3 regions of the Vibrio sp. R10-SG-ISO4 genome follow, and region 2 is predicted to be linked to each of the others. Evidence: predicted binding sites of a transcription regulator. Region 2 holds the regulator's gene; each other region holds the start of a gene.
The links. The regulator PurR, encoded in region 2, represses purine synthesis genes. The targets are predictions, from matches to a motif close to TNANGNAAACGTTTNCNTNA.

Region 1 (7,532 bases), on a different contig from region 2:
GAGATAACACCTGGTTTTACGAAATCGAAGATCTTAGACATGGATTTAATCCTATTAGCTGTCATTTTTAAAAATGGTCGTTATAAAAATAAAACTTTTCAGTTTAAATTCTTGCAAACGTTTGCTCACAACTTGCGCTATTCTAGCAAAAATGTGATGTGCCGCAAACAAGAAAGCGGGAGAGACTCCCCCGCTTTCTATCAATTACTTAGCGCGTGCTTCTAGCATTTCAACCGCTGGAAGGACTTTACCTTCTACAAACTCAAGGAACGCACCGCCGCCCGTTGAGATGTAAGACACATCTGCTTTGATACCGAACTTGTCGATCGCCGCTAGCGTGTCACCACCACCTGCAACAGAGAAACCTTCAGACGCTGCGATCGCTTCAGAGATACCTTTTGTGCCCGCTTCGAAGTTCTTGAATTCGAATACGCCCACAGGACCGTTCCAAAGGATGGTTTTCGCGTTCTTCAGAATCTCAGCCAATTGCGCGGTAGAGTTTGGACCTAGGTCGAAAATCATGTCGTCGTCTTGAACTTCAGATACGTCTTTGATTTCCGCTTCTGCGTTCTCATCAAATGCTTTTGCACAAGCAACGTCAGTCGCCACTGGAATCGCGCACTCTTCCATTAGCTTTTTCGCTGTGTCGACTAGGTCTGCCTCGTATAGCGATTTACCTACGTTGTGGCCAGCCGCTGCGATGAAGGTGTTAGCAATACCGCCACCGACAACCAGTTGGTCAGCGATTTTAGACAGAGACTCAAGCACAGTCAGCTTAGTCGACACTTTTGAACCACCAACGATAGCAACCATTGGACGCGCAGGCTTGTCCATTGCTTTACCTAGCGCTTCTAGCTCGTTCGCAAGTAGAGGACCTGCACACGCAACGTCGGCGTGCATACCCACACCGTGAGTTGATGCTTGTGCACGGTGAGCCGTACCGAATGCGTCCATTACGAAGATGTCACAAAGTGCAGCGTACTGCTTAGACAGTGCTTCGTCGTTTTTCTTCTCGCCAACGTTGAAACGAACGTTTTCTAGAACAACAAGCTCGCCCGCGTTCAGCTCTAGACCGTTTAGGTAGTCTTTCGCTAGCTTAACTTCGCAGTCAAGTGCATCGTTTAGGTAGTTTACGACAGGTTGTAGAGAGAACTCTTCCGCGTATTCACCCTCTGTTGGGCGACCTAGGTGAGAAGTAACCATCACTTTCGCGCCTGCTTCTAGGCAGTGCTTGATTGTTGGTAGAGACGCGAGGATACGCGCATCAGAAGTTACTTTGCCGTCTTTTACTGGCACGTTTAGGTCAGCACGGATGAATACACGTTTACCTGCTAGATCCAGGTCAGTCATCTTGATTACAGACATGGTTTGTCCTCTCAACTATTCAAAAAATAAAGTTTTCAGTCACTCGGCAACCCTGCCAAGCCTATTAATTCTTCAAACTGGTTTTGATATGGAGATTATCAATATTTATTTCAAGGGTAAAAATAAATATTACTCCACCGCCTTTCGGCGCTTCCAATCTGGGTAAAAATGACCGCTAAAAGGCACTACCCAGCTTGTTCTGAAGCGGCCTGCATTGCGAGCGCAGTATCCAGCATGCGGTTCGCAAAGCCCCATTCGTTATCACACCAAACCAACATTTTGACTAGGTGCCCATTACTCACGCGAGTCTGGGAACCATCAACAATGGCACTGTGGGGATCGTGATTAAAGTCAATCGATACGAGCGGCGCTTCAGTATAGTCAACAATGCCGTGTAATGTACACTGAGATACGTTAACAATGGTTTGATTTACGTCATTAACTTTCACATTCGTATTAATTGTGACACTTAAATCCATCGCAGTGACGTTTACCGTGGGAACGCGCACGGATATGGCTTCGAATTTGTTGGAAAATTTCGGGAAGATTCTTTCAATCCCTTTGTGCAATTTCGTATCAACTGGAATGATGGATTGGCTGGCGGCTCGAGTACGACGCAAATCGTTGTGATACGCATCAATCACCTGCTGATCATTCATTGAGGAATGAATGGTGGTGATCGTGCCAGAATCGATACCAAAAGCATCATCTAAAGCTTTGATGATAGGGACAATACAGTTGGTCGTGCACGAACCATTAGAAACGACGCGATGCTCTGCGGTTAATGTTTCATGGTTCACACCATAGATGATGGTGTGGTCGAGATCACTGGCGCCTGGGTGGGAGAACAGCACTTTTTTAGCGCCGGCTTTGATGTGCGCTTGGCCATCGGCTTGCGAGCCATAGACACCGGTGCAGTCGAGCACCATATCGACCTCAAGATCGCGCCAAGGCAGTAGCTCAATGTCGTTTAGGTGCAAAATCCGAATCGAATCAAAGTCGCCACTCTCCACGACGCCGTGATGAATATAGATATGCTCTTGGTCATGCGTGATTTTTTTGCCAAAACGACCGTGGCTCGTATCGTATTGCAGTAAGTGCGCCATCGCATCAGGCTGTGCCAACTCGTTGACCGCGACCACTTTGATCTGCTGATGTTTGCCGCTCTCGTAAACCGCGCGCAACACATTACGACCGATACGTCCAAATCCATTGATCGCAATTTTAAGCATCCTTTCCTCACCCTACCTGATTTTCGTGTCACAGATAGTAACTGAGCCCGTGCCCAGATGCGAGTTCCAATCCCCGAAACCGCCTATTTCTAGTAACTAGGCACTAGGAACTAAAATAAAAAAACCGAGCCACTCACGACTCGGTTTCCTTCAAACTACATCGCCACAATTAAGCAAGCAGTTCTTTCGCTGTGTTCACGACGTTTTCTGTCGTGAAGCCAAACAGCTTGAACAGCTCTCCAGCAGGCGCTGATTCACCGAAGGTTGTCATACCGATGATCTTGCCGCCAAAGCCGACATACTTGTACCAGAAGTCCGCAATACCCGCTTCGATAGCGATACGTGCTGTTACGTCAGCTGGCAGTACGGATTCACGGTACGCTGCGTCTTGCTTATCGAACGCATCCGTCGATGGCATAGACACCACGCGTACTTGCTTGCCTTCAGCGGTTAGCTGCGCCGCCGCTTCAACAGCCAGTTCTACTTCAGAACCGGTGGCGATAAGGATAAGCTCTGGCTTGCCCGCGCAATCTTTTAGGATGTAACCACCCTTAGCGATGTTAGCCACTTGCCCAGCGTCACGCGCTTGCTGCGCGAGGTTTTGACGAGAGAAAATCAGAGACGTTGGGCCATCTTTACGCTCAATCGCCAATTTCCAAGCGACCGCAGATTCCACTTGGTCACATGGACGCCATGTGCTCATGTTTGGCGTTAGGCGAAGTGACGCCATTTGCTCAACGGGTTGGTGAGTTGGGCCATCTTCACCCAGACCAATCGAGTCATGCGTGTACACTTGGATGTTCTGAATTTTCATCAGAGCGGCCATACGCATCGCGTTACGGGCGTACTCCATAAACATCAAGAAGGTCGCACCGTAAGGGACAAAACCGCCATGCAGCGCAATACCATTCATGATGGCCGTCATACCGAACTCACGCACACCGTAGTGAATGTAGTTACCTGAGAAATCGTCTGCTTCCAGTGATTTTGAGCCCGACCACATGGTCAAGTTGGATGGCGCAAGGTCCGCCGAACCGCCCATAAATTCAGGCAGCATTTTACCGAACGCTTCAAGCGCATTTTGAGACGCTTTGCGCGAGGCAATGTTCGCTGGGTTGGCTTGCAGATCAGCAATGATTTGATTCGCTTTCTCTTCCCATTGCGCAGGAAGCTCACCGTTGAGACGACGTTTCAGCTCCGCCGCTTCTGTTGGGTACGCCGCTGCGTAAGCCTCAAACTGAGCGTTCCACGCCGCTTCAGATGCTGCGCCTGCGGTTTTCGCATCCCACTGCTCATATACGTCTGCTGGAATCTCAAACGCTGGGTGCTCCCAACCTAAGAACTCACGCGCAGCTTTGATTTCGTCTGCACCTAGTGGCGCGCCGTGACAATCGTGAGAGCCCGCTTTGTTTGGTGAACCAAAACCGATGATGGTCTTAGTACAAATCAGAGTAGGACGAGGGTCCGCTTTCGCGGCAGTGATGGCGGCGTTGATCGCCTCAGCATCATGGCCATCGACAGCTGGAATAACATGCCAACCGTAAGCTTCAAAGCGTTTTGGTGTATCGTCAGAGAACCAACCTTCCACTTCACCATCAATCGAGATGCCGTTGTCATCCCAAAAAGCGATCAGCTTGCCAAGGCCCAGAGTGCCCGCTAGTGAACATGCTTCGTGAGAGATCCCTTCCATCAAACAGCCATCACCCATGAATACGTAGGTGAAGTGGTCGATGATGTCATGGCCTTCTTTATTGAACTGCGCCGCTAATGCTTTCTCTGCCAGCGCCATGCCCACTGCGTTTGTGATGCCCTGACCAAGAGGACCAGTGGTGGTTTCTACGCCCGGTGCATAACCATATTCTGGGTGGCCCGGCGTTTTTGAATGAAGCTGACGGAAGTTTTTCAGATCGTCAATAGACAGCTCGTAACCACTTAGGTGCAGCAAAGAGTAAATCAGCATTGAGCCGTGGCCGTTTGATAGCACGAAACGGTCGCGGTTTGCCCATTCTGGGTTCGCTGGGTTGTGGTTTAAGTGTGAACGCCAAAGAACTTCGGCGATATCCGCCATCCCCATCGGTGCGCCTGGGTGACCGGAATTAGCTTGTTGAACACCATCCATGCTAAGTGCACGAATTGCATTGGCCAAGTGTTTACGAGAAGACATGTCTGCTCCTGAATGCATTAAGCGAATTGATAACTAAGGTGGGCGATAATTCTCGCAGAGCATCTACGCAGGTGCAATCGATTACTGTCTAATCAACGCCAGATCTACGATATTTATTGCAAATTTCTCGAAGACCGCCGGTTTTCGTTACTGTTTGATGCAAACGATTGCTCTTTACCTCACGCGGCGGATTGAGAAGAATACGCGTTTTTACTCTACTTAAATCACAAAAATAACTTGTAATTCGAGCACGCAAAACTAGAATAGACGTCTAGATGTAGATACACCTACATAATTTAACCTTATTTTTGTGCTGGGCGAGCAATGACGCCCATCCAACAGATTAAATGGAGCTCTCATGGCTAAGCACCTGTTTACTTCTGAATCCGTATCAGAAGGCCATCCAGATAAAATTGCAGACCAAATCTCAGATGCGGTTCTCGATGCGATCCTCGAGCAAGATCCAAAAGCTCGCGTAGCGTGTGAAACCTACGTCAAGACCGGTATGGTCATGGTCGGCGGTGAAATCACCACTTCTGCATGGGTAGACATCGAAGAGTTAACGCGCCAAACCGTACGTGAAATTGGCTACGTTCACTCTGACATGGGCTTTGACGCGGATTCGTGTGCAGTGCTAAACACCATCGGTAAACAGTCTCCAGACATCAACCAAGGTGTCGACAAAGCGGATCCAAAAGAGCAAGGTGCCGGTGACCAAGGCATCATGTTTGGTTACGCATGTAACGAGACTGAAGTCCTCATGCCAGCGCCTATCACTTACTCACACCGCCTAGTGCAAAAGCAAGCGGAAGTGCGTAAGAACGGCACACTGCCATGGTTGCGTCCAGATGCAAAATCTCAGGTTACGTTCCAGTACAACGAAGGTAAGATCGTTGGTATCGATGCGGTCGTACTGTCAACTCAGCACTGTGACTCTATCTCAACGCCGGATCTGCGCGAAGCGGTAATGGAAGAGATCATCAAGCCAGTTCTACCGGCTGAGTGGCTCAACAAAGACACTAACTTCTTCATCAACCCAACCGGTCGTTTTGTTATCGGTGGCCCAATGGGCGACTGTGGTTTGACTGGTCGTAAGATCATCGTTGATACCTACGGCGGCGCAGCGCGTCACGGTGGTGGTGCATTCTCTGGTAAAGATCCATCGAAAGTAGACCGTAGTGCCGCTTACGCAGCACGCTACGTAGCGAAAAACATCGTCGCGGCTGGTATGGCAGATCGCTGTGAAATCCAATTGTCTTACGCAATCGGTGTTGCGGATCCAACGTCTATCATGGTGGAAACGTTCGGTACTGAGAAAGTCTCGCACGACATCATCATTGAGGCGGTACGTCAGTTCTTCGATCTACGTCCATACGGCCTGCAAGAGATGCTGAACCTACTTCAGCCAATCTACAAGAAGACCGCCGCTTACGGCCACTTCGGTCGTGAAGAGTTCCCTTGGGAAGCGACGGATAAAGCCGCAGAACTGCGTGACTTCGCTGGTCTCAAGTAATCACTGAGCCACACTATTTCAGGGCTTTTGGTTCGCCAAAAGCCCTTTCTTTTGCCTGCTATCTGGCCTCCTCGCTCGCTGTGCTCACCCCGACCTCGCATCCCCACCCATCATTGAACAAAATTTAACCTCCCAGGTTGTAATTTACGCCATTGAGGTCAATAGTTAACAATATGTTAAATGAACGCATCCAAGGATGACGTCTTTACGTATAAAACCAGACGTGACTGCCATCCCCTCTGCGCCGAGTAACACGCGCAAAGCTTGTGTTCAGATCACGGCACCAACATAAAACTGAGAGTTCACACCCTTTAACGTCAGCGTCTAGGAGCACATCAGCGAATCGGGTCAGCACTCTCTCGTGTTTGCGAACGGCTTGCGTTTAAAAACGTCTTCTGTTTACAAATACGTAACAACCCCTTTTCTCGGCCACTACTCAAAAGGCAAAGAAGAGGATGAGAATCGAGATTGATCAAGGAGGAGTTATGCCTCGTACGGTTAACCCACATGACTTCAAAGAGCAAAAACATAAGGAAGTCAGCGACCACGAATACGCGCGCACCATACCGTGTAATCAGGTCAGTATCTCTGCCCCATTTCATTGGCTCGCGCTCGGCTTGCACGACTTTGTTCGCATGCCGCTGATTAGCGCTTTCTACGGCTTGTGCTTTATGGCGGCGGCCATCGGCATTGTTCTCCTCGTCCAGTGGCAAGGCACCCACCTTGTGGTGATGCCCAGTCTGGTCGTCTATATGCTCATTGGGCCTTTTTTAGCGCTCGGTTTGTATGACGCGAGCTGGGAGCGAGAGCGCGGACATAAACCCAGTTTGCTTCACTCGATGAAAGCCATCGGACGTAACTCCACTTCACAATGGGCGTTTGCCGTGCTGCTTGCGGTGTGTATGATTTTTTGGATGCGTATCGCGGCGCTGCTGCACGCACTCTACCCGTCGGTACAAGGGGCGCCGTTGAGCGACTTCCTCCCCTTCTTGATCATCGGCTCATTAGTGGGTTTAGTGCTGGCGTGTGTTGTGTTCAGTATCTCAGCGTTCGCCATTCCGCTGATGATGGAGCGACGCGTGGATATGATGACCGGCGTATTCAGTAGCTTTAACGCCGTCAAGTCCAACATCGGTGCTATGATCGTTTGGGCTGCGATCATTTGTGGCGGGATCTTAATAGGCTTTGCCACTTATGGTATCGGGATGCTCTTTACGATGCCGATACTCGGCTACGCCACTTGGCACGCGTATCATGA
Region 2 (7,532 bases):
CCCAGATGAGTTTAACGATCACTCCATCGCCTTCATTCAGCAACACCTCACTGCTTAATCTCGGTTGACTCCAAGCACACTCAAGTTGGTTTGGTGTGCTCGCACTGCCAACATAACTGAAAATGGTCGTCATTTTCTTCTTGGCAAGTCGGGCAAACCCAAACCATGTTGTCGGGGGTGTCCTGTTGGAAATCATCAATCAGCGCGAGTGCCGCCTGCTTCTGCTCTGGGCGAATTAACCAAACGTACGGGCTGGCCTCTTCGCCAAACGGAATCTCTCCCTGCAAGCCGAACAAACCTTCACCTCTCACCTCACAGGCTATTCCTTCGCTGCGCAGCATTTCACACACGATGTGTGCTTGTGGTGGTGTCGTGGCAATAAAAATTTTCAAGACGCTTGCCCATTGGATTGCGGTGTCGCTTTGAGTTTGGCCATTACCCATTTGGCAACGATAGGGAATACCCCAAGCAACGCAAAAGAGGCAAGTACCGTTGGGGAGACGATGCCTGACAAACTGTCGATTTGCGCTAGCTGAGTCCCGGCGTTGAGGTAGACGGCCGTGCCCGGCAACATACCCAGTTGACTAACCAGATAGAAGCGCGCGATGGTGATGGGCGTAAGACCCATCAAGAGGTTGATCAAAAAGAAAGGGAACACCGGTATAAGGCGCAGTGAGAAGAGATAAAACGCACCATCTTTTTCGACCCCTTGGTTAATTGTCGCGAGCTTATCGCCAAACTTGCTTTGTACCCACTCTTTGAGTAAAAAGCGGCTGCTTAAAAACGCCAAGGTGGCACCTATCGTACTGGCAAAAGAAACGAGCAATAAACTGGTCCAAAAGCCAAACAGCGCAGCGCCAAGCAAGGTGACGACGGCCGCTCCAGGGATCGAGAAGGCGGTGATAGCGACATAGGCGAAGAAGTAACTCAGCGCGGCTAGGGCAAAGTGGGTGTCAATGATTTCAGCCAGCGCTTGCTGCTGAGCTTTGGCGTTATCAAGTGTCAGGTATTGACCAAAGTTTGCGCCTAAAAACACAATCAGAGCGAGCAAACCAATACCTAAAAGCAGTTTCTTGTTCATATGGATCCCTTTGAAAACATCATCATTGTTAGATATGAACCAAAAAGCCAGTAAAAAATTTCGCCCTAAGGGGAAAACACGTTGAATTCTATGACTAAGGAATGGAAACGCTGAAAAAGCATCGGCTAAAAACGTCTCAAGCCAGCGGTGTTCGGCTGGCTTGAGAAGGGTATTGGAATTAATGAACGCTATCGCTGACTAGCTTTGCAGCTGATTCAGGAGCTCGTCGCGTCTTGCTTGAGGGACCACAGACCAGTGCGTACCTTTAATTGCCCCCTCAAGTGCCCACAGCAGGTCGATACTGACGTCGGCAGAGTGTGTGGAACGAATCGCTTTATACGCTTCCACTGCGCCCGTCTGCTCCAAACGGGAGACACTGTCGATACCCGCTTTCTTGAGCATTCGCTCGGTCGCTAGACGCAAGTTCGGCAGATCTTTCAGGCGCGTTGGTTTGGCGTTGGTTTGACGCTGCTTGTCTTTGTTGGCCGCCTCTAGTGCAGTGTTTGCCATCGCAATAGTCTGAGCGACATCCTGATCCCAGTCATGGCCAAGGGCGTAGTATTTGGTGACCACAGGGAAACCACGCTTTTTATACACGTATGGCTCGAGTCCCTGAGCATTAAACTGTTGGGCCAACGAGTCGTCGGCGCGTATGTGAAGTTTGTCATTTACCACGAGGGCAAACATGGTGTCATCAGCGAAGATTCCGAATCCACCAAACATTGAGCGAGACTTGATCTTGCCCAATGGTTCAAACAATCGCATTGAGTCTTTTAAAATTGGTTTATCCATGCTGTTATTCTCGGTGTATTACAATACGCCACCAAATTCAGGTCCGAGAGATTAGCAAAAATATGCAGGTTTTGTGTCAGTAGGGTGTCATTCTGGCTCATAAAAGAATAATCCTACTCACGGTGTGAGCGCATAATGCGCGCGCAACGTTTAACTCATTGTATTCTTTGCTTTTGATAAAGAATTACGAAGTGCACATTTGCCATCGGCAACCCCGCTACCAAGCAGTCATCAACGTTGAAATAGTTGAGTGGCTGCAACAGGCCGGAAGCTTTGCGTCCCATCCTTTCGAAATGGTTTGCCCTGTTCGTGGCATTCGTCGAACATAATAAGCATAAATAATTTATGGGCTAAACATCACGTTTTGATGGGTTAAATGTGATCTTAGTTCATAAAATAGAGGGGTGTTACCGAGAGAATAAAGCCCAGCGGATGAGAAGTATTCTCGCTGGGCTAGTCGATGTGATGTGCTGAACTTGTTCGTTGGTCTATTTCACCGTCGCCACGGTATCGCGCTCGACGATTTCTGGGTGCATTTCAAAAATACGTTTTTCATGCTCTTTGTCTTTAATACGTTCGAGCAAAATCTCAAATGCGTTTTTACCCACACGGCGCTTCGGCTGGTGAACCGTCGTTAGCGGTGGTGAAAAGTACTCGGCTAGCTCAATGTTGTCATAACCAATGACCGACATGTCTTCTGGAATACGAATGCCTTTTTGCTGTAAACGGCTCATCAAACCGAGCGCCATCGTATCGTTGAAACAGAATACTGCGGTTGGCTTTTCGTCCATGGCGACGATTTTGTCCGCGGCAAGCACGGCGGTATCGCACTCAAAGTTACCTTCTAAGATCCAATCTTCGTTGACGCTCAAACCCGACTCGTTCATTGCGCGCTTAAAGCCTTGGATGCGCTCTTGGCAGGCCGCTTTTTCAAAATGCCCACTCAAGCAAGCAATGCGCTTGTGGCCGTGATCAATCAGGTATTTTGTTGCGAGGTAGCCGCCTTCTTCCGAGTTGTCGATGATTTTATCGGCTTGTGAGCTTTCCGGGCCCCAATCCATCACCACCTTAGGGATGTCTTTATGACGGTCAAGCATTTCGCTCAACTCTTCGGTCAAATCTGAACACATCACTAAGATGCCATCAACGCGCTTTTCCGCCAGCATGCGAATGTAGTCACGTTGTTTCTCGTAGATGCCGCCAGTGTTACACAAGATCAAGGTGTAGCCTTGACGGTAGCAGTAGCTCTCAACCCCGTCGATCACTTCCGAGAAGAAAAGGTTGGTCGATTGAGTAACCAGCATGCCTATTGTGCGTGTCGAGTTACATTTCAGGCTGCGTGCAACGGCACTTGGGGCATAGTTCAACTCTTGAACCGCTTCCATCACTTTTTCTTGCGTGGCTTCAGCGACAAAGCGTGTTTTGTTGATCACATGGGATACAGTGGTGGTCGAGACACCCGCTAAGCGAGCGACGTCTTTAATCGTGGCCATATGGTTTTGTCCTGTCGATGACTGCCTACTATTCTATGAAAAGTTAAGTCTATAAAAGTAAAGTCTATACAAAGTTTAGAGTATGTAGACAGAAAGTATCAGAAACACAAAAACCGCCCTCAAAAAGCGGTTTGTATTTATTAGTTTTATCGTTTGCGGACCGGATTGTAGTCCGCAACGTCGATTTGGGCAAATAAAAAACCCGCCTTTGGGATCTCGCCACACCTTTTGTATGGGCTTAATCGCTATCGCCTTGCAGGTAGGCTTTATCCAATTGAATGAACGCGCACAATAGCGACGACAGCGCCGCATAGAAGCCGAATGTGTCGAGGCGCTGGCAGCGCTCGGCAAACCTCTCAATCCAAGGGAGTAGATGCTGCTCAATAAAATCGGCTTGCTCTTGGTAGGCGAGATGCGTGTCGCCTGCCATCTGCTCTGCTGCATGAGCGCCGCGCACAATCAGGTTACCCAAAAAATCCAGCTCTATGGCGAGATGATCAGAAGGCTCATTGAGCCCTGAATGCACAGCGACGCCGTGTTGTTCAAGTAAAGCGTCCATCTGTTTGGCAGGCTCACCATTGAGCAGTCCTGATTCATCTAAGTAGACAGAGGCGTAAGGCAGCGCGCTGTCTCGGTCGGATTTTAAAAACAGGTCGCAATAGTCGGCTGATAGTTCCAACTGAGCATCTGGCCTGTCTTGCAATCGGTTCAATGCATCGATGAGCCTGTCTGCGGCGACGTTAAGCTCAGGGGTTTGTGCAAGTCCCGTCAGAAAGGTACGTGTGTCCACCGAATGATATTGGGCCAGCTCTTGCTCTGAGAGCTCTTTGGCAAACACGCTCGAAAACCACCAGTAGAGCTCAGCGCGTTGCTCATCAAAGGCGCGCTGCTCTTTTTCGGCGGGAGATAAAGGGTCGGAAATCTGGGCGTTCGGTGTCTCTGGCATGATGGGCTCTCAACTGAATCAGATGCCGTTAAGTCTAACGGATAAAAATGAACAGCGGTCAACCAGATTATGAGAAGAAATGGTCAAATATGGCAATTTGTGAACAGGGCGGCAAAGCTTGCTTTGCATCAATGAATCGCCAACTTTTCGCTTCACAAAGAGGACAAAGATGGAGTTGTGACTAATTATGAATAGAATAAAGCCATTGAATCAGTGTGTGAATAAGTGAGTAGAGCCGATGAGCTACCACATTTTGGTTGTTGAAGATGATGAAGTGACTCGCCGTAAATTGGCGGGCTACTTTCAAACCGAAGGGTATCAGGTGAGCCAAGCTGAGAATGGCGCGCAGATGCGCGATGTACTCAGCAGCAGTCGGGTCGATTTGGTGATGCTGGATATTAATCTGCCCAGCGAAGATGGCTTGATGCTGACGCGTGAACTACGCAGTCAATCGGACATCGGTATTATCTTGGTGACCGGGCGTACCGACAGCATTGATAAGATTGTTGGTTTAGAAATGGGCGCGGACGATTATGTCACCAAGCCATTTGAGCTTAGGGAACTGCTCGTCAGAGTCAAGAACCTCTTGTGGCGCATCGCACTGGCTGCGGGAGCGCAAAACGCGGGCAGCGATCAGCAAGACGGCGTGGTCCGCTTTGCTGAATGGACGTTCGATATTCAGCGCCGCGCTTTGAGCCGAGGGGATGAACCGGTCAAACTGACTAAAGCAGAGTATGAGCTTTTGGTGGCGCTCTCCTCTCACCCTAACCAAGTGCTCAGTCGGGAACGCATTCTTAATATGATCAGTCATCGTGTGGACGCACCCAATGACCGCACCATCGATGTCCTGATTCGGCGCATGAGAGCGAAGATGGAAGTGGATCCAAAAAATCCGCAGATATTCGTCACCGTGCACGGCGAAGGCTACATGTTCGCCGGAGATTAACGGTTTTCGGCAATGAACGAGCGCAGATTGATGCCAAAGAAACGAAAAATCCAGGCATGCAGCCTGGATTTTTGTGTTAAGTGGAAGACGTTCTCCGTCTACGCTGGCGGCCGGTTAAACGTCGCTCTGCGCAGCCTCCACCTCCAAGGCTTGCTCTTCATAATCGGACGCCCAGTCGCGCAGGTGTTGCCAAATGGTGCCCAGCGTTTCATGCCAGTAGCGCTCAGTTTGTTCGAGATATTTGCCCTTCGGCGCGTACTTCTCCCACGCTTGATCGATGTTTCTCTGCGCTAGGTAGTTGGTCGGCGCGGCGTAAGGTTTCAATCCTGCGGAGTGGAATTCATTTAAGGCACGGTTCATGTGACTGGCCGATGTGACCACCACCAACTTCTTGTTCTTAACGAACGCTGCCGCTTGGCGCGCTTCTTCCCAAGTATCTTTGGCGGTTTCGAGCAGAATGATGTCAGATTTAGAAACGCCAAGCGCCAGCGCTACTTTAGCCATCATGCGCGCATTGCTCACTTCAGAACCGGCGGCATAGCCTGAGAGAATCAGTTTAGAGCCCGGATAAATTCGCATCACACGAATCCCTTCGGTCAAACGCATTAGGCCGGCGCGACTCAGTTCTGAGGTGGGCGGAATGTCGTCGTCCACAACATGGCCGCTGCCAAGCACCATCACATAATCAATCGATTCATCGACAGGAAAAAAGGCCGAGTATTGGCGCTCGATAGGCATGAGAAGACGTGATGAAACGGGCTGGAAGGCAACGAGAAAAATGCCAACAAACGAGAAGAGAACAACGAAACATCCTGTTTTTTGTTTTCGTGTGAACATGACGAGCATGAGTCCCACAAGGCCAATGATCAGCAGGGCTGGCAAAGGCATAAGTAAAGCCGAGACGACTTTTTTCAGCTCAAACATACTTAAATAGTCCGAAAAAACACCAGTTGATTATAATTTAAGAGAAAGCCTCTTTATTCCTGCCTTTCTTGTGACAGAATAGCAGCACGATTCAACATCATAACTCAAGCTGCTGTGACTGAAGACCGCAATTTCGACGATATTGCCCACAAATTTGCAAAAAATATATACGGCTCTGACAAAGGCGAGATTCGACAAGTCATTGTTTGGGAAGACCTTCAAACCATCCTCGCCTCGTTACCCGCCAGTGATTCACCACTCGACGTGCTCGATGCCGGGGGTGGGTTGGCACAAATGTCGCAAAAGCTGGCGAAACTAGGCCATCGCATTACGTTATGTGATCTATCTTCTGAAATGCTGCAATTAGCTGAGCAGGATATTGCAAAAAATGGCTTGCTTGAGCAGTATCGCTTGATTCATTCGCCCGTTCAATCCATCGCTCAACACCAGCAGCAACCGGCGGATTTGGTGATGTTTCATGCCGTCATGGAGTGGTTGGCTGAGCCAAAGCCAGCGCTGCAAACGCTGTTAGAGCAGGTCAAACCGGGCGGTATCGCGTCGGTCATGTTCTACAACCATCATGGCCTCGTGTACAAAAATGTCGTGTGTGGCAACCTTCCGCATGTGTTAGAGGGAATGCCGCACCGAAAGAGATTTAAGCTTCAGCCCCAAAAAGGGCTTAAGCCTGAAGATGTCTACCGTTGGATAGAGGAGTCGGGGTTTCACATTGAAGGGAAATCCGGCATTCGTTGTTTCAGTGACTACATTGGCGATCGCCAGTATATGGGTGACTACACCAGTGAGGATGTCTTGGCCCTAGAGAGGCAACTGTGCCGCCAAGAACCGTATGTGTCGCTCGGACGCTATATCCACGTTTGGGCAAGAAAGAATTAAAACAGGATAAACCATGAGTGAAATGACTCTGAATGCCGCTGAGCAACCGATTGATGAGTTGGTGGGTTGGGTCAAGCAGCATGATTTTTCATTGAACCTGACCAACGAACGCTTGGCCTTTTTGATCGCCATTGCCGTGTTGAGTAATGAAAGGTTTGATGAAGAGTTAGGTGAAGGGGAGTTGCATGATGCGTTCGCCATTGTCACTCGATTGTTTGCCGATTCGGGCGAAGCGTCGGCGTTTCGCGCCAACAACGCCATCAATGACATGGTCAAACAGCGCCTTATCAGCCGCTTTACCAGCGAAATTACCGACGGTGCGAGTATCTATCGTCTCTCGCCGTTGGCCATCGGCATTACGGACTACTATGTTCGTCATCGCGAATTTTCCAAACTGAAACTCTCTATCCAACTGTCTATGGTGGCGGACGAAATGGCGAAAGCCATTGAAGCGGC
Region 3 (7,532 bases), on a different contig from region 2:
TCACATGCCCTTGGCACCGCGACCTGTGCGGAGAAAAACGCGCAAGATGCGGCGTTTAGCTCTCTGGCTCTGGTGGTATGTGGCGTGATCACCTCCATATTGGCACCGTCATTTTTTGCTCTGGCACTCTGGTTATCGCACTAGCTGCGGCTAGACAGTGCGCCAGAATTGTGTGACATCACTCATCTATCAGCAAATTTGCACTCGTTACAAACGTAAGTGTGATTTTTATCACTGTATTGTTTGGTGCGTCGCATAGAATGATTGTCCAGTATCACAAGATGTCAACAACCTAGCTATGTTTTCCCTAGCATCGAGCTTGACTCTGAAATAACAACAAAGGATTCACTATGACCAGCCGCATAGAACAAGCCCTGACACAGCTCCCTAGCGACGTTGCCGATTACCTCAAACCCATCGTGCTGAGCGAGTCATTTGATGCCACCCTGTCAGCCGACCAATTTGAGCAGTTTAAAAACATCAGCGGTAAAAACGATGCTGATACGCGAGTGATGCTCTTGCCTGTCGCGGCGGCGTTCTCCTACGCCCCCCTGTCTAAATTCTACGTGGGCGCGATTGTGCGCGGCTTAACGGGTCGCTTATATTTCGGTGCCAACGTTGAGATTGCCGGTGTGCAACTCGGTCAAACGGTACACGCCGAGCAATGTGCCATCAGCCACGCGTGGATGAAAGGCGAGCAAGGCATTTCTGACATCACCATCAACTACAGCCCTTGTGGCCACTGTCGTCAGTTTATGAATGAACTGTCGACGGCAAAAGAACTCACGGTTCAATTGCCTGAACGTGAAGGCAAGACTCTGCACGATTATCTGCCAGAAGCCTTTGGCCCTAGCGATCTCGGCATTGAGTCGGGTTTGATGTCTGAGGTCAATCACGGCTATCACAGTGAAGACGGTGACGAGTTGGTACAAGCGGCTCTGAAAGCGCTGAATATGAGCCACTCACCTTACACTCACAACCTGAGCGGTGTCGCACTCAAAACCACCGATGGGTCGACCTATCTCGGTGCGTACGCTGAAAACGCTGCGTTCAACCCAAGCTTGCCACCACTGCAAGTCGCGTTAATTCAACTGTTGATGGCCGGTAAATCCTTCAGCGACATTGAATCTGGTGCCTTGGCAGAGATGGCCGAAGGCGGAATCAGCCACCTCGCCGACACGCAAGCGACCCTTGAAGTATTAGGACCAGATATTCCGCTGACCTATCTTGCGATCTAAGCTTTAGCGCCGACAAATTGTGCTCGATAATAAAGCGCCTTTTATCCACATAACGTGAGTAAAAGGCGCTTTTTCTGTTTACGGTGGCAGTGTTGTCTGCGAAGACCTATTCTGCCTACAACGAAAAGTAGCGGCTCACTATCGATGCATCAAACGTCAAAGAACGGCGTCGCATCCACTTCTAGCTGACTTGGCGCAATCGCTTTGGCAATCTTGACACTGCTGCGCTTGAGATCGACAAAAGCCACATCAACATAACGCTTGTTCTTGCGCGAGTAAAAGCACTTCACTTCCGGTTTCAGCGGCTCAGATTCATTGGATGTCCAGACGATGCCCACTCGCCCATCACTGAGTTCGACTAACGCCCCCACTGGGTACATACCGATACAGTTGATGAACTTATACACCAAGTCACGATCGAGGTGATTGGGCGTGAGGCTCAATAGAATTTTAAACGCCTCTGCCGAGCTCATTCCACGCTTGTAGACGCGATCCGCGGTGAGGGCATCGTAGATATCCACAATGCAACTCATGCGACCGTGCAGTGGAATTTCATCCCCTTTAAGGCCATTCGGGTAGCCGTTGCCGTCCAGTTTTTCGTGATGCATCAGACAGACATCACGGCTCACATCACTGAGCCCAGTCACGGACATGATCATATCTTTCGCAAACACTTGATGAAGCTTCATGTGCTCAAATTCTTCCGGTGTTAAGCGTGCCGGTTTGTGCAGCACCTTATCATCCACCTTCACTTTGCCCACATCATGAATAATGCCGCCGATCGCCATCTCTTTGAGCATCTCTCTTGGCAATTGCAGATGTTTACCAAAGGTCACCAATAAGGTGGCCACATTGACCGAATGCTCCAATAGATACTCGTCCTTGTTGCGCAGCGCTGAAACACATTGCAGCGCATCGGAGTCCACCAGCGCCGATTCAATCAAATCTTCCGCCCAATCATCAAACTCATCGACATGGACCGTTTTACCATCAAAAGTTTGGGTCAATACGCGATGAGCGAGCCCTTTGGCTTCACGAATAATATTGCTCGCTTTCTTCTGCATGGAAAAACGGCTTTTGGCTTTACGCTTAACTGCCTCGGTCTTCACCGATTCTACCGCCGCAGGTGGCGAAATGTTGTGCGAGTCATCGAATGGCTGTTGCACGGGTTTAAAAGTGCAACCTTTAGCAGACAAACTTTCGTCAACCCAAGCGAATTGGATACCATTTTTGATCAGTTGATTGACGGCTTGCTCTGACGGCACGCGCCCAGCATTTGCTAGGTTCACCTTTTTGTTGTCTTCCAGTGCGGTGACAAACATACCGACGGTTAGAGTGTCGATTGGAATTTTGATGGAATTATTAGGATCGTATTGCATTCTTATTTGATGATTACTCTACAACAAGTCACTTTAAGATTATAACTCTGATTTATGCTACATGCCCAACAAATACATGCAAGAGTCCTAATATAAGTCACAAAATTGAGATGGACGCAAACGTTTGCCTTTTGAGATCTATCCTCGTATGATCAGCGCCAAATTCTACATCTCTAAAAGGTTGATTATGTTTGGTACAGCGACTCGTCAAAATGCAACGCGTGTTCTTCTCCTCGGCTCAGGTGAACTGGGTAAGGAAGTCGCCATTGAGTGTCAGAGACTGGGCTTAGAAGTCATCGCGTGTGACCGCTATGAAGATGCCCCTGCTATGCAAGTCGCGCATCGCAGTTACACACTAGACATGCTTGACGGCGACGCACTGCAAGCCATCATCGACAAAGAGCAGCCTCACTATGTCGTGCCAGAAATTGAAGCGATCGCAACCGACAAGCTGGTGGAGCTTGAAACGCGTGGTCTCAATGTCGTGCCGAGTGCGAAAGCCACACAGTTGACCATGAACCGCGAAGGCATTCGCCGCTTAGCCGCAGAAACACTCTCTCTGACCACCTCTCCATACCGATTTGCCGACAACTATGACGAATTCACCGCAGCGATTGAAGCGGTCGGTCTGCCATGCGTGTGCAAGCCTGTGATGAGTTCATCGGGTAAGGGACAAAGCGTCATTAAGACAGATGCAGACATCGAAAAAGCCTGGGCATACGCTCAAGATGGCGGCCGCACTGGCGCAGGTCGCGTGATTGTTGAAGGCTATATTGATTTTGATTACGAAATCACCCTACTGACGGTACGCGCCGTTGACGGCGTTCATTTCTGCGCCCCAATTGGCCATCGCCAAGAAGATGGCGATTACCGTGAGTCTTGGCAGCCACAAATCATGTCGGATAAGGCGCTAAAAGCGGCGCAGCATGCGGCGCAAAGCGTTGTCGATGCATTAGGCGGCTACGGCATTTTTGGTGTCGAACTCTTTATCAAAGGCGACACGGTGATTTTTAATGAAGTTTCGCCGCGCCCACACGATACCGGCCTGGTCACTTTGATGTCACAAGACAGTTCAGAATTCGCACTGCATGTCCGCGCGTTTACCGGCATGCCAATCAGCAGCATTACTCAATACGGCCCTGCCGCATCTGCCGTCGTGTTAGGTCAAGGCACCTCACAAGACATCCGTTTTGAAGGCATGCAACAGGCACTCAGCGCGCCTCAAACCCAGCTGCGTTTATTCGGTAAACCTGATATCAACGGTCGCCGCCGTCTTGGCGTTGCGATTACACGCCGTGACACCATTGAGCAAGCCATCGAGAGCGCCGTCGAAGCGGCCAGTAAGATCAAGGTGATTTACTGATAGGTTCACGCCTGCCTCTATTTAAGTAATAAAAAACTCTGGTCCGTAATGGCCAGAGTTTTTTATTTTCGCCTATTGTAAGCGCTCCGATCGTCGCCTCATGATGGCGCCTGAATCAAATAGACCTCTTCGGCAAAGCGTGACAAACCGCGCTTCGCAATTTTTGGATGGCGCTCGTCGGCATCATCTCGATAGAGCTTAGTCACTTGATACCCCTCAAACAGGGCACGAACTTCCTGCTCGGCAACACTAAATGGGGGCCCCGCCATCTCTAATTGAGGATAATCTAAGGTGACCAGTAAAATCCGCCCACCGGGTTTAAGTAACGACTGAATTCTTGCCACATAGTCGACACGCATCTCTTCAGGCAGCGCCACTAACGCTGCGCGGTCATAGACCAAATCGACCGGTTTGACGGGCGCGGTAAAGACGTCTCCGGTGTAAATAGAGAGCTCATCGAACTGAAACAGCTCATGCTGACCATTGAGAGGGATCACCAACGGCGTATAAAAGTGCTCGGCGAAAAAGGCGCGCACCGCAATGTTACTCAGCTCCACCCCTTGCACATCACTGTGTTTGGTGGCGAGCCACACCAAATCTTCTGATTTACCACACAGAGGCACAAATACGTTTTCGTCTGCGCTGGGGTTGGTCGCTGGCCAGTATTGAATCAGCAGTGGATTCACGTCTTCCAAGTGGAAACCAATCTCATTGGATGCCCATCTGGCATGCCAAAACTCTGGATCTTTCATTCTCTTTCTCTTTCGATGACTGACGTGCCATAGCCTAACGGAAAGTCAGCCTTCGTGGTAGGTGGCATAAGGCATTCTGCGATGGAGTCTGGTCATAATTGGTTACAACTAGCGGATGAACTTAAGCAAAAACGCACAATCCAACCAAGGTAAGTTAATGAAATTGAGACCAACATCATAATTCAAAAGTTTATCGAATAGCGGACCTTGGAAAGGCCATTTCCATCCCAAGATCTTAATCAGACACGTAGCACTTAGCGGTTCCTTTTTCCTCCATTTTCTAAGCGACTACGATTCTAAGGAGAGTGAATGAGCGTATTCTTGCGTACCACTGCACTGATGCTGTTAATGCTCAGCCGCGCCCCGGCGTTTGCCGCGATCCCTATGGCCCCTGACCGAGATGAAGGACCCAGTACTAAGCAAAACCAAGTCAGCCCTAAAGCGTTTAAACACAACTTGAGCGGTTTGTACGGCATTAAATCAACCGACGCCTCACCCACTCAACCCTATTCAGATTTTGACGTGCTCTACAGCAAAGCGCACCAAGCGCAAGCGGAGCTCGAAACCTTATGTAAAAGTACCGCACTGTTAACCTCCACCGACGCTTACTTTGCTGGCGTAAAATCAAGCCAGCGAGCACAAGAGAAAATTGCCCATGAGCTCGACGGTCAAGTGGATCGCATCACCGACCTTGCCAGAGCCACCATAGTGGCGCACGATATTGATAGCTTGATGTCCGCCTATGAAGCATTAGCGCGTGAAACTACGGTAGTCAAAGTAAAGAACCGTTTTAAGAGCCCACAAGCATCAGGCTATCGTGACTTGAATATTTTGGTTCAACTGCCAAAAACTCAATTGGTTGCAGAAGTGCAACTGCACCTCAAAGCCATTGCGGACGTCAAAAATGGCGCAGAGCACGATATTTATGAGCAGATTCAGCTGATTGAGCGTCAAGCCGCCGCCGAATCGCGCCCGCTTAATGACATTGAAATGGCCAAGGTCGATAAAATGCGCAAGCTCTCTAAAGCGCTGTATCAAGACGCTTGGCACCCCTACCTCACTACGCATCTTAGCGCTGCCTAATTAATTTGGTTCAGTTCTCCTCATTAATGGGCAAACAAGGGTCAAGACCCTGTTTGCCTCACAACTTGCTCACTCCTGCTTGACGCATTCAGCGAATCGGTTACCCTTTTGTATAGTCAATAATGGATGGCGTGTCCCTCTGAAATCAGTGAGCTTATGAGTCAATCACCGTTATACCTGCAAATCAAACACTACATCGAACAACAGATCAGCTCGGGTCATTGGCCAGTTGGTCACCAAATCACCACCGAGCTTGAGTTAACCAAGCAGTTCAATGTCAGCCGTATGACGGTAAACAAAGCGATTCGCGATCTGGTTGCTGAGGGCAAACTTCAGCGCCGACCTCGATTGGGCACGTTTGTTTGTGCACCAGATGAGAAAGCGGAGTCACCGCTGCTTGATATTCGTAATATCGCAGAAGAGGTCGCGCAGCGAGGCAAAGCCTACTCCAGTAAAGTGATTAAGCAGGTCGAGTTATTGGCCGACGGCGTGATTGCGACCAAGCTGGGGGTGATGCTCGATACCAAGGTGTTTTACAGTGAAATCATTCACTTTGAGGACAACTCCCCCATTCAATACGAACTGCGCTGGGTCAACGAGGCGTATGCGCCCGACTATCTCTCGCAGGACTTCACCACCTTAACGCCCAACCAATACCTTTCTCAGCACTGCCCGCTCAGTGCGATTGAACACACAGTGGAAGCGATCGTGGCAGATGATAAAGTCCGCAGCGCATTAAAGTTGGCGGCGAACGAGCCCTGTTTGCTGCTCAATCGCCGTACCTGGAGCCAAGATAAACTGGTCAGTACCGCGTTACTTTATCACCCCGGTACGCGTTACAAACTCAGCTCTAAAGTGACCTTCTGACCGTTTGAAATTGGTCTAGTGATCACATTTTCATAACATCACACTTGATCATTTGACTACTCAAGAATCATTATTTGTATATACATTTAAATCTATGAGTCTATCGAATGTTCTCCTCTGAGCTACCCCACTACGACTTGGTGCTCTGCAATGCTCGACTCGTCACGATGTGTGAGGGCGAGAGCGGCTATCAAGTCAGCGCGCCGACCAGTATCGGTATTGTGCAAGGTAAAATCGCCTTCATTGGCGACATCCAACCGCAGCCCGAACGCTATGATTGCCAAGGCCAACTGGTGACGCCGGGCTTGATTGATTGCCATACCCATCTGATTCATGCCGGTAGCCGAGCGCACGAATTTGAAATGCGGTTGTGCGGCGCCAGTTATCAAACCATCGCTGAGCAAGGCGACGGCATTCTCGCAACCGTGAAAGCCACTCGAGAGGCGAGCGAACAGACGCTCACTGAACTCGCGCTGCCTCGTTTGGATGGACTGCTGCGCACCGGTGTCACCTCAGTGGAAATTAAATCCGGTTATGGCCTAACGCTCGCCGATGAGCTGAAAATGTTGCGCGCGGCCAAAGCACTAGAGCAGCACCGTAAGGTGCGCGTGACGCCCACCCTGCTTGCCGCCCATGCGGTGCCACCAGAATACCAAGGGCGCGCCGACGATTACGTTGACTATATTTGCCAAGCGATCATTCCTGCCGTGGCTGACGAGCAGCTTGCCACTAGTGTGGATGTCTTCTGTGAATCCATCGGCTTTTCACTGGCGCAAACCGAGCGTGTCTTCCAATGTGCGACCACGCATGGGCTCGCGATTAAAGGGCATACTGAGCAACTGTCGAACCT

Region 1: metK (methionine adenosyltransferase) is a predicted target of PurR. The motif match lies at 4,917-4,936, and genes of this name have one in related genera.
Region 3: purT (formate-dependent phosphoribosylglycinamide formyltransferase) is a predicted target of PurR. The motif match lies at 2,730-2,749, and genes of this name have one in related genera.

Annotation. Positions count from the first base shown of each region.
Region 1 is NZ_JCBDHJ010000003.1:43,235-50,766, reverse strand. Features, by position in the region: gene fbaA (class II fructose-bisphosphate aldolase) at 1-41, opposite strand, end outside; gene AC6R03_RS02885 (phosphoglycerate kinase) at 205-1,365, opposite strand; gene epd (erythrose-4-phosphate dehydrogenase) at 1,551-2,597, opposite strand; gene tkt (transketolase) at 2,767-4,761, opposite strand; gene metK (methionine adenosyltransferase) at 5,120-6,274, shown strand; gene AC6R03_RS02865 (DUF2189 domain-containing protein) at 6,760-7,532, shown strand, end outside.
Region 2 is NZ_JCBDHJ010000018.1:191,790-199,321, forward strand. Features, by position in the region: gene AC6R03_RS13830 (alpha/beta fold hydrolase) at 1-58, shown strand, start outside; gene AC6R03_RS13835 (putative signal transducing protein) at 81-392, opposite strand; gene AC6R03_RS13840 (TVP38/TMEM64 family protein) at 389-1,081, opposite strand; gene AC6R03_RS13845 (TfoX/Sxy family DNA transformation protein) at 1,280-1,873, opposite strand; cyclic di-GMP riboswitch class I at 2,078-2,186, opposite strand; gene purR (HTH-type transcriptional repressor PurR) at 2,362-3,366, opposite strand; gene torD (molecular chaperone TorD) at 3,605-4,312, opposite strand; gene torR (two-component system response regulator TorR) at 4,551-5,258, shown strand; gene elyC (envelope biogenesis factor ElyC) at 5,373-6,182, opposite strand; gene cmoM (tRNA uridine 5-oxyacetic acid(34) methyltransferase CmoM) at 6,279-7,076, shown strand; gene mukF (chromosome partition protein MukF) at 7,090-7,532, shown strand, end outside.
Region 3 is NZ_JCBDHJ010000015.1:112,046-119,577, reverse strand. Features, by position in the region: gene AC6R03_RS09285 (LrgB family protein) at 1-144, shown strand, start outside; gene cdd (cytidine deaminase) at 351-1,238, shown strand; gene AC6R03_RS09275 (cyclic di-GMP phosphodiesterase) at 1,388-2,617, opposite strand; gene purT (formate-dependent phosphoribosylglycinamide formyltransferase) at 2,805-3,980, shown strand; gene AC6R03_RS09265 (thiopurine S-methyltransferase) at 4,079-4,732, opposite strand; gene AC6R03_RS09260 (phosphoribosylglycinamide formyltransferase) at 5,042-5,815, shown strand; gene hutC (histidine utilization transcriptional repressor HutC) at 5,972-6,682, shown strand; gene hutI (imidazolonepropionase) at 6,790-7,532, shown strand, end outside.